Regions from separate parts of the Rugamonas sp. FW305-51 genome, predicted to be linked through region 4. Evidence: predicted binding sites of a transcription regulator. Region 4 holds the regulator's gene; each other region holds the start of a gene.
The links. Region 4 encodes LexA, which represses DNA repair genes until DNA is damaged. Its sites were predicted from a motif close to ACTGTATNNNNATACAGT; they were not measured.
Positions count from the first base shown of each region.

Region 1: a site for LexA is predicted at 1,068-1,085, ahead of AC3WOS_RS26435 (DNA topoisomerase IV subunit B). Genes of this name have one in related genera too.
Region 2: a site for LexA is predicted at 821-838, ahead of AC3WOS_RS26035 (VRR-NUC domain-containing protein). Genes of this name have one in related genera too.
Region 3: a site for LexA is predicted at 1,288-1,305, ahead of imuA (translesion DNA synthesis-associated protein ImuA). Genes of this name have one in related genera too.

Region 1 is NZ_JBYSZG010000064.1:3,784-5,982, reverse strand. It holds gene AC3WOS_RS26440 (response regulator) at 104-925, opposite strand; gene AC3WOS_RS26435 (DNA topoisomerase IV subunit B) at 1,110-2,199, shown strand, end outside.
Region 2 is NZ_JBYSZG010000061.1:8,193-10,391, forward strand. It holds gene AC3WOS_RS26025 (hypothetical protein) at 1-39, shown strand, start outside; gene AC3WOS_RS26030 (phasin family protein) at 131-685, shown strand; gene AC3WOS_RS26035 (VRR-NUC domain-containing protein) at 863-2,199, shown strand, end outside.
Region 3 is NZ_JBYSZG010000011.1:6,721-8,919, reverse strand. It holds gene AC3WOS_RS10035 (Y-family DNA polymerase) at 1-618, opposite strand, end outside; gene imuA (translesion DNA synthesis-associated protein ImuA) at 548-1,258, opposite strand; gene AC3WOS_RS10025 (putative Na+/H+ antiporter) at 1,417-2,199, shown strand, end outside.
Region 4 is NZ_JBYSZG010000057.1:24,676-26,874, forward strand. It holds gene AC3WOS_RS25505 (cystathionine gamma-synthase family protein) at 1-342, shown strand, start outside; gene lexA (transcriptional repressor LexA) at 502-1,140, opposite strand; gene rpsF (30S ribosomal protein S6) at 1,408-1,794, shown strand; gene priB (primosomal replication protein N) at 1,812-2,120, shown strand; gene rpsR (30S ribosomal protein S18) at 2,136-2,199, shown strand, end outside.

The sequences.
Region 1 (2,199 bases), on a different contig from region 4:
TAATGAGAGAGGTGTAAAAACGGGCTAAAAAGCGGAACCCGCCCCGTAAACGCCGCATAAAAAATCGGCACGGGGCGCCCGCGAGACAGGCGGTTCAGGCGGGTCAGGCGATACCCATCAACTTCTTGATGGTGTTGCGCAGTTGCGGATCGGTCACCGGCATGTCGAGCAAGCCCTCGGCGCCGGCCTCGCGCCCCTTGCGCGCGTCATACACGAAGGGCGGCGCCACCAGCAGCACCACGGCCGGCTGCAGCGGGCCGCCGCAGGCGCGCAGCTCGGCGCACAGCAGATAGGGATCGAGATGGATGGCGGTATTGATCAGCGCCACGGACACGGCCCGCGCGCCGCAGGTGAGCAGCGCCGCCGTCTCGCTGCCGGCCCACTCGACGGGAATGCCCAGCGGCTGCAGCAGCTTGCCCATATGGGTGCTGAAGGTGGCGTTATGGTCCACCACCAGCACCGTGCCGCGCGCGGGGCGCCGCCGCATGGCCGCGTAATCGGCCGGATCGGTCAGGTCCAGGTCCAGCCGTTCGCGCCGGCGCCGCTCGGGCACGGGTGGCAGCCCGGCCGACGTCAGCCGGGCCAGGGCGTCGGCCCGGCGCGCCACCAGCTGCGCCAGTTCCGCGTACACGGCATCCCAGTCGAACGGCCGTTCCAGGCTGGGATAGGGCAGCGCCAGCGCCGGCGTGCCCAAAATCAGGGCCGGGCGCAGCGCGCCGGCCGCCAGCGCCGACAGCGCGGCCAGCGCCTTGAGGTCGTCGCCGTTGGCGATCAGCAGGTCGGGCTCTTGCAAACTGTCGTCGGACAGGCAAAAATACGCCGGCCCCGGTCCCGGCGCGCATGCCAGCTGGGCGGCCAGGGTCTGCGCGTCGTCCGGCGCGAAGCCGATCAGCCGCACGGCGAAGGGAAATTGGTCGCTCTGCATGGAATTTGGGACTGGCATAGGGGCGTAACCGTGTCTAAACCTGCTTTTTTTCCTATTTAACCACAGTTTCCGCCCCATCCCGGCCGCGCGAATGCCACCACGGCGGCCCGTTGAGGATAGAATACGCAGGCGTCCGCATAAACCTGTACATAAACCCAGTATCGAATTGACTGCCTGACCACGTATGGCCACTAAAAAACCCGTATCCGACTACAGCGAATCATCCATCCGCGTCCTCAAGGGACTGGAGCCCGTCAAGCAGCGCCCGGGCATGTACACCCGTACCGAGAATCCGCTGCACATCATCCAGGAGGTGATCGACAACGCCTCCGATGAAGCGCTCGGCGGCCATTGCAAGAACATCGTCGTGACGCAGAACGCCGACGGCAGCATCACCGTGGAGGACGACGGCCGCGGCATCCCCGTCGGCCTGCACCCGGAAGAAGGCGTGCCGACGGTGGAAATCGTGTTCACCCGCCTGCACGCGGGCGGCAAGTTCGACAAGGGCTCGGGCGGCGCCTATGCCTTCTCGGGCGGCCTGCACGGCGTGGGCGTCTCGGTCACCAATGCGCTGTCCAAGCGGCTCGAAATCACCGTCTGGCGCAAGGAAGCGGACGGTAACGGCCTGCACAAGCTGGCCTTCGAGCACGGCGACGTGGTCGAACCGCTGTCGTCGGCCCCCGCCCCGCGCGACGGCAAGAAGTCCGGCACCCGCGTCACCGCCTGGCCCGACGCCAAGTATTTCGATTCGCCCCTGATCTCGCAGGTCGAGCTGCAACGGCTGCTGCGCTCCAAGGCCGTGCTGCTGCCCGGCGTGTCGGTCACGCTGACCAACGCCAAGACCGGCGACACCCAGACCTGGCAATACAACGAGGGCCTGCGCGGTTACCTGACCGAAGCGCTGGCCCAGTGCTCCAACGGCGAGACCGTGATTCCCCTGTTCGAGGGCGCGCAGTTCGCCGGCCCGGACGCGGAAGGCTTCGCCGAGGGCGAAGGCGCGGCCTGGGTGGTGGCCTGGACCGAGGAAGGCGCCGTGGTGCGCGAATCGTACGTCAACCTGATCCCCACCCCGAACGGCGGCACCCACGAATCGGGCTTGCGCGAAGGCCTGTTCGGCGCCGTCAAGAACTTCGTCGAGATGCACTCGCTGCTGCCCAAGGGCGTCAAGCTGCTGCCCGAGGACGTGTTCGCACGCGTCTCCTTCGTGCTCTCGGCCAAGGTGCTGGACCCGCAGTTCCAGGGCCAGATCAAGGAGCGCCTCAACTCGCGTGACG
Region 2 (2,199 bases), on a different contig from region 4:
CGAGATAGCCGTTGCGAAAAGCTATCACTTGCTAAATAATGAGGTGCAAACACACGGGTTAGCCCCGGCGATGCCGCAGGACCGGTTTCAAACAAGCAATAGCTGTATCCCATCACAACGAGGAGAATCTATGTTTACGAATCCCGAACAATTTGCCAACGCCACCAAAGCCCTGTTTGAATTTCAGCTTGAAACCTTCAACGCCCTGACCAACAAAGCCGTGCAAGGGGTGGAACAAGTCGTGGCGCTCAACATGGCCACCGCCAAGTCCAACGTGGAAGACGGCCTGGCCGCCGGCAAGGCCATGAGCCAGGCGCAGGACCCGAAAGCGGCCATGGAACTGGCCGCCGCCCACGTACAGCCCGGCATGGCCGGCGCCGCCGCCTACAACCAGCAGCTGGGCGACATCATCGCCGAGATCCGCGAAGAATTCACCCGCGCCGCCGACGCCCACATGGCCGAAGCCAAGAGCAACCTGAGCGCACTGATCTACGACGTGACCAAGAATGTGCGTCCCGGTTCCGAGAACGCGGTACAGATCGTCAAGACCGCCATCGACAACGCCTTCAGCGGCTACGAGCAAGTGACGACGGCCACCAAGCAAGCCGTGCAAGCGGTCGAAGCCCAGATCGCCAAAGCCGCCGCCATCGTCGACCAAGCTCCCGCCAAGGGCGCGAAGAAGTAAGCGCCCCGAAATAATGGGGACGTACCCCATTTCTTCCGTTTTCCTAAAATGGGGTACGTCCCCATTTTTCTGTGCCCTGCCGCTGGGTGTCGTCCTGTTCCGAATGTGCTGGGCAAGCGGCGCCGGACACGATAGACTGTACATAGATACAGTTATCCCGTCGTCCCGCCCGCCGCAATGATCAAAGTCCTGGAAAACCCGTTTTACTATCTGGATAACTTCCATCAGGTCCTGGCGTGGATAGGCGAACGCTACGACGACCTGCTGACGGCCGACGAACGCGCCTTCATCCACGGTTTCCCCGCCCTGCCCCAGACCGCCCGCGCCCTGTTCGTGCGCATGGTGATGCGCAAGGGTGAGCTGTTTCGCGCCAGCAAGCTGGCCTACGCGGAAATCGGCAATGCCATGGCCGCCGCCGCCCCGCTGGTCGAACAGGGCTGGATCGCGGCCGACCCCGTGCTGACGCTGGACCAGCTGTTCGATCTGCTGCAAAAACCGGAGATCGGCCACCTGTTCCAGCTGTCGCCCCAGGAAAAATCGCTGCGCAAGGCGGAACAGCTGGACGCGCTGCGCCCCCGCCACGAGGGTGCCCACCGCTTTTCGGCCTGGTATCCGGACGCGGGCGACCAGGTCTACCACATCGTCACCCAGCCCCTGTGCGACCGGCTGCGCCTCATCTTCTTCGGCAATTACCACCAGGACTGGACCGAGTTCGTACTGTCGGACCTGGGCATCTACCAGTACGAGAAGGTGGCGTTCTCGCCGGCCGCGCGCGGTTTCCGCACCCGGCGCGACATCGACGACTACCTGCAGCTGCACCAGTGCCGCGAACGCTTCCTGGCCGGTGAGGACGTGGCCGAGGTGCTGGCCGGCCTGCCGCCCTGCGCGCCCGACAATGAATGGCTGCACAGCCGGCGCGACCGCCTGCTGTTCCAGATCGCCCAGCAGCTGGAAAAGCAGCAGGACTGGGCCGCCGCCCATGCGCTGTACGCGGACTGCGCCTATCCCGGCGCCCGCGCCCGCGCCATCCGCGTGCTGGAAAAGGATGGCCGGCCGGAGGCGGCCTACGCCCTGCTGCAAACGGCCTGGGCCCAGCCGGAGAGCGAGGCGGAACGCTTGCAGCTGCTGCGCATGGCGCCGCGCCTGGCGCGCAGCCTGGGCCACGCCAAGCCTGCCGGCGCCGCGCCCGTCCAGCCCGAGCGCATCGACCTGAGCCTGCCGCCGCCGGACCAGCCGAGCTACGTGGAGCTGGTCGTGCGCGACCACCTGACGCGCGACGACGCCCCCGTCTACTACGTGGAAAACGCGCTGATCAACTCCCTGTTCGGCCTGTTGTGCTGGGACGCCGTCTTCAGCGCCATCCCCGGCGCCTTCTTCCATCCGTTCCACCGCGGCCCGGCCGACCTGCACAGCGCCGACTTCCAGCGCCGCCGCGCGCCCCAGTTCGCGGCCTGCCTGGCGCAGCTGGACGACGGCAGCTACCGCGCCACCATCATGCGCAACTTCGCCGCCAA
Region 3 (2,199 bases), on a different contig from region 4:
CCGGCCGCAGCGGCGCTGCAGACCGGGACGGGGCAGGCGGCGCAGCTCGCCCACGGTCAGGCAGCCGATGCCCTCGAACCAGCTCAGGTAGGGCCGCGCGGGCGGCAGCAGGCTGCACGGCAGGCACGCCAGGCGCCGCTCCAGCGTCGCCATCTTCAGGCTGCGCCCGCCCCCGCTGCGGGCCAGCAGCCAGGCGCCCCGCGCCGTGGGCGCGCAGCCGAGCGCGGCCGTGAAGCCCAGCGCCTGCAGGCTGGCCAGCACTTGCCGGCACAGGGCGCGGATGCCGCCGAACAGGCGCAGGCTGGCGCCCACGTCCATCAGCAGCGTCGCTTCCTCGCCCTCGGCCACCTGGGGCGTAAATTGCAGCAGCGCCATGGCCACGGCCTGCAGCGCGTCGGCCTCCAGCGCCGGCGCCCGCTGGTGCAGCTGGGCCTGCGGCGCCAGCATCAGCGCCCCGCCGCGCCGCATGCCCGGCCGCACCCCGGCCGCCTGCGCCTGCGGCGAGGCGGCCAGTACGCGCTCCTGCTCCAGCACCACGCTGGCCTGGTCATCCGACCAGCGCGGGCAAAACACTTCGAGCGGGAGCCGGGGCAGGTAGAGGCCGATCCAGAGACGCATGGCGCTGCAATAAAGAAGGAGTGAGTGGCAGGAACAGCGGCGCATCGCGCTGCGGTCCCCGGCGCTTGACGAAGCCGAGCTCGATGCCGCCGGCCGCCGGCCGCAGCGACAGCCGCAGCGGCGCCGGCGACGCATCCTGCGCCGCCGCCAGCGGCCGCAGCATGCAGAACAGGGTGTCGCCGCTTTGCGCCGCCAGGTGCAGCCGGCGCAGCGTCTCGCCGCGCGCGTGGGACTGCCACAGCAGCAGCGCGCCGCAGCAGCCGCTGCGCAGCACCTGTTCCGCCGCCCACAGGGCATCGGCGCTCCTGGCGCCGCTGCGTATCCAGATCAGCTGCGACGGCGGCAAACCCAGCGCGGCCAGCGCCAGCGCCTGCGGCACATGGGGCGGCTGCAGCAGCACGATGGAGCGCTGGCCCAGGCTGGCCAGGGCCGGCCGCAGCAGCCGCAATTCGCCGCTGCCGGGCTGCTGCACCAGCAAGTCGATCAGCGTGCCCAGCGGCCAGCCGCCGCCCGGCAACTGGGCCGACAGGGCGGCAAAGCCCGTGTCGACGCAGCGGGTGCTGCTGTGCGCCAGTTGCGAAGCGAGCCATAACGACGGATGCACGGCTTCGGGCGCGGCAATGGGAGCGGAACGGGACATGGGATTCAAGCGGGATTCAATCGCAAAATACTGTATAAATACACAGTACTATCTGGCGCCCGTTTTGGCAAGGGCTATCTGCCGCCGGGTGCGGATTGAATATTGGAAACCTTGCATATGCTGTAACATGGAGCCGATACGGACACCAACGGAGCCCCATGACTACCATGCAACTGATCGGCGCCATCCTGTTCGGCCTGGCGCTGCTGCACACCTTTGCCGCCAAGTCGTTCGAAGTGCTGGCCCACCGCCACCCGCGCCACGCCGGCCTGTTCCACCTGCTGGGCGAGGTCGAAGTGGTGTTCGGCTTCTGGGCTTTCGTGCTGGTCATCGCCATGGCCCTGCTGCAAGGCGGCCAGGCCGCCATCGATTACGCGGAAACGCGCCAGTACACGGAGCCGCTGTTCGTGTTCGTCGTCATGGTGGTGGCGGCCTCGCGGCCCGTGCTCGACATCGTGCAGCGCACGCTGCGCCTGCTGGCCCGGCTGGTGCCGCTGCGCACGGAACTGACGCTGGTCTGGTTCGGCCTGGCGCTGGTGCCGCTGACGGGTTCCCTGATCACGGAGCCGGCCGCCATGACGCTGGCCGCGCTGATGCTGGCGCCGCAGGTGTTCCGCCACGGCATGCCGGAATGGCTGAAGTATGCGGCGCTGGGCGTGTTGTTCGTCAACGTCTCGATCGGCGGCACGCTGACGGCCTACGCCGCGCCGCCCGTGCTGATGGTGGCCACCACCTGGCAATGGGACAGCGCCTTCATGGCCAGCCACTTCGGCTGGAAGGCCGCCATCGCCGTGCTGTTCAACGCCACCGTCGTCACCTTCCTGCTGCGCCGCCATGTGGACGGCGCCGCCGCGCAATCGGGCGACGCGGAGCAAGCACCGGTGCCGCTGGCCGTGGCCGCCATCCACCTGGCCTTCCTGGCCGCCGTGGTGGTGCTGGGC
Region 4 (2,199 bases):
GAGCGGGTGGCGGCCGTGTATTACCCCGGCCTGGCGTCGCACCCGCAGCATGGCATTTCGGGCGAGCTGTTCCGCACGTATGGCTCGCTGCTCAGTTTCGAGCTCAAGGACGGCATCGACTGCTTCGACTTCCTGAACCGGCTCAAGCTGGCCATCCCGGCCAGCAACCTGGGCGACACGCGCACGCTGATCATCCCGGTGGCGCACACCATCTTCTACGAAATGGGTCCAGTGCGCCGGGCATCGATGGGCATTGCCGAATCGCTGATCCGGGTATCGGTGGGCATCGAGGATGAGGCGGACTTGCTGGACGACTTCCGCACCGCCCTGGCCGGCTGCTAAACCCCAAAAAATGGGGACGTACCCCATTTTTCGGTTGGGAAAGACGGCAGCGTTTTAAAAAATGGGGACGTACCCCATTTTCAGGCCTACCTGAAAATGGGGTACGTCCCCATTTTTATTCGGCGCCGCGGGCCTGCTGGCTCGGGGCGGATGGGCGGCTTAGTGCCAGGTGCGCATCAGGCCCACGGCCAGGCCTTCGAGGGCGAATTCGTCCGCTTCCGGGTCGACCTTGATGATCTTGAAGTCGGGGTTCTCCGGCAGTAGTTCGATGGTCGAGCCGGTCTTGCGGTAGCGCTTGACCGTGACATCGTTGCCGATGCGGGCCACGACGATCTGGCCGTTCTTGGCACTGTCTACTTTTTTCACGGCCAGCAGGTCGCCGTCCATGATGCCGGCGTCGCGCATCGATTCGCCCCGCACTTTGAGCAGGAAGTCGGGCTTGGCCGAGAACAGGGCCGGGTCCACGCTGTAGCTGGTCTCCAGGTTTTCCTGCGCCAGGATGGGCGAGCCGGCCGCCACGCGCCCGATCAGCGGCAGCGACATCATCACGGACGCGGCCACCTTGGCCGCCGCCGCTTCCGCATGTTGGCCCAGCAGGCGGATGCCGCGCGAGGTGCCGGCCGCGATTTCGATGGCGCCCTTGCGCGCCAGCGCTTGCAGGTGTTCCTCGGCCGCGTTGGCGGACTTGAAGCCCAGCTCGTTGGCGATCTCGGCGCGGGTGGGCGGGAAGCCGGTGTTTTCGATGGCATCCTTGATCAGGTTGAGAATTTGTTCTTGCCGTGCAGTGAGCTTAATCATGGGGGCGCCAGGGGCTGTGTATATAGACAGTCTGTATTTTTGTACAGTGCGCCTGTGATTGCAAGAGGGATTTCTTGCTTTGGGCGAAATAATGTGAAAAAAACTTGCGCGGGGCGCACACCGGGCGCCATTTGGCGCCCGCCACGGGCAAAACGGCTATCGGTATTGAACTTTGGCAGGAAAGCTGCTATAGTCGCCGGCTTACCTCTTCCCACACCTGTCTTGACGCCAGGGTGGGCTATTTTCACAGTCCTTAAGGGAGTTTGCATGCGTCACTATGAAATAGTATTTATCGTCCATCCGGACCAGAGCGAGCAAGTGCCCGCCATGATCGAACGTTACAAAGCCAGCGTAACCACCCGCGGCGGTTCGGTACACCGTGTTGAAGATTGGGGCCGTCGTCAAATGGCTTACTCGATCCAGAAACTGGCCAAAGCACACTACATCTGCATGAACATCGAGTGCGACAACGAGACCCTGGTCGAGCTGGAAACCGCATTCAAATTCAATGATGCCGTGTTGCGTCATCTGACCGTCAAGATGAAGAAAGCGGAAACCGCTCCTTCGCCAATGATGAAGTCGGTACAACGTGAAGATGCAGCGAAATCCCATCGCGCTGAAGCTCCAGCAGCAGCCGCTGCTCCAGCCGCTTAATTGAGCAGGATTCCGAACTGAACCAGCTCCAGTTTACCGCCCTCATCGCCGAGCGGGACGCCATCCGGTACACCCCGGCCGGCATGCCGATTGTGAATGCCACCTTGCAGCACAGGTCGCAGCAGATGGAGGCGGGCATCGCCAGGTTGAGCGAGTTTGAAGTGTCCGCGGTTGCCGCGGGCGACATTTCAGGCCGCTTCAGCCAGGCGCCACTGGCAGGCGTATATCAGTTCACGGGATTTCTGAACAAGAAAAGCCGCAATAGCAAAAGCCTGGTATTTCACATCATTGATTTTCGTGCTGTCGCAGACAGCGCACCTATTTAGATACAGGAGCCTAAAATGGCATTCGGTAAAAAGTTCGACAAAAACAAGCTCAAGCTGAAAGAAAAGCGCAAGCAGCAAA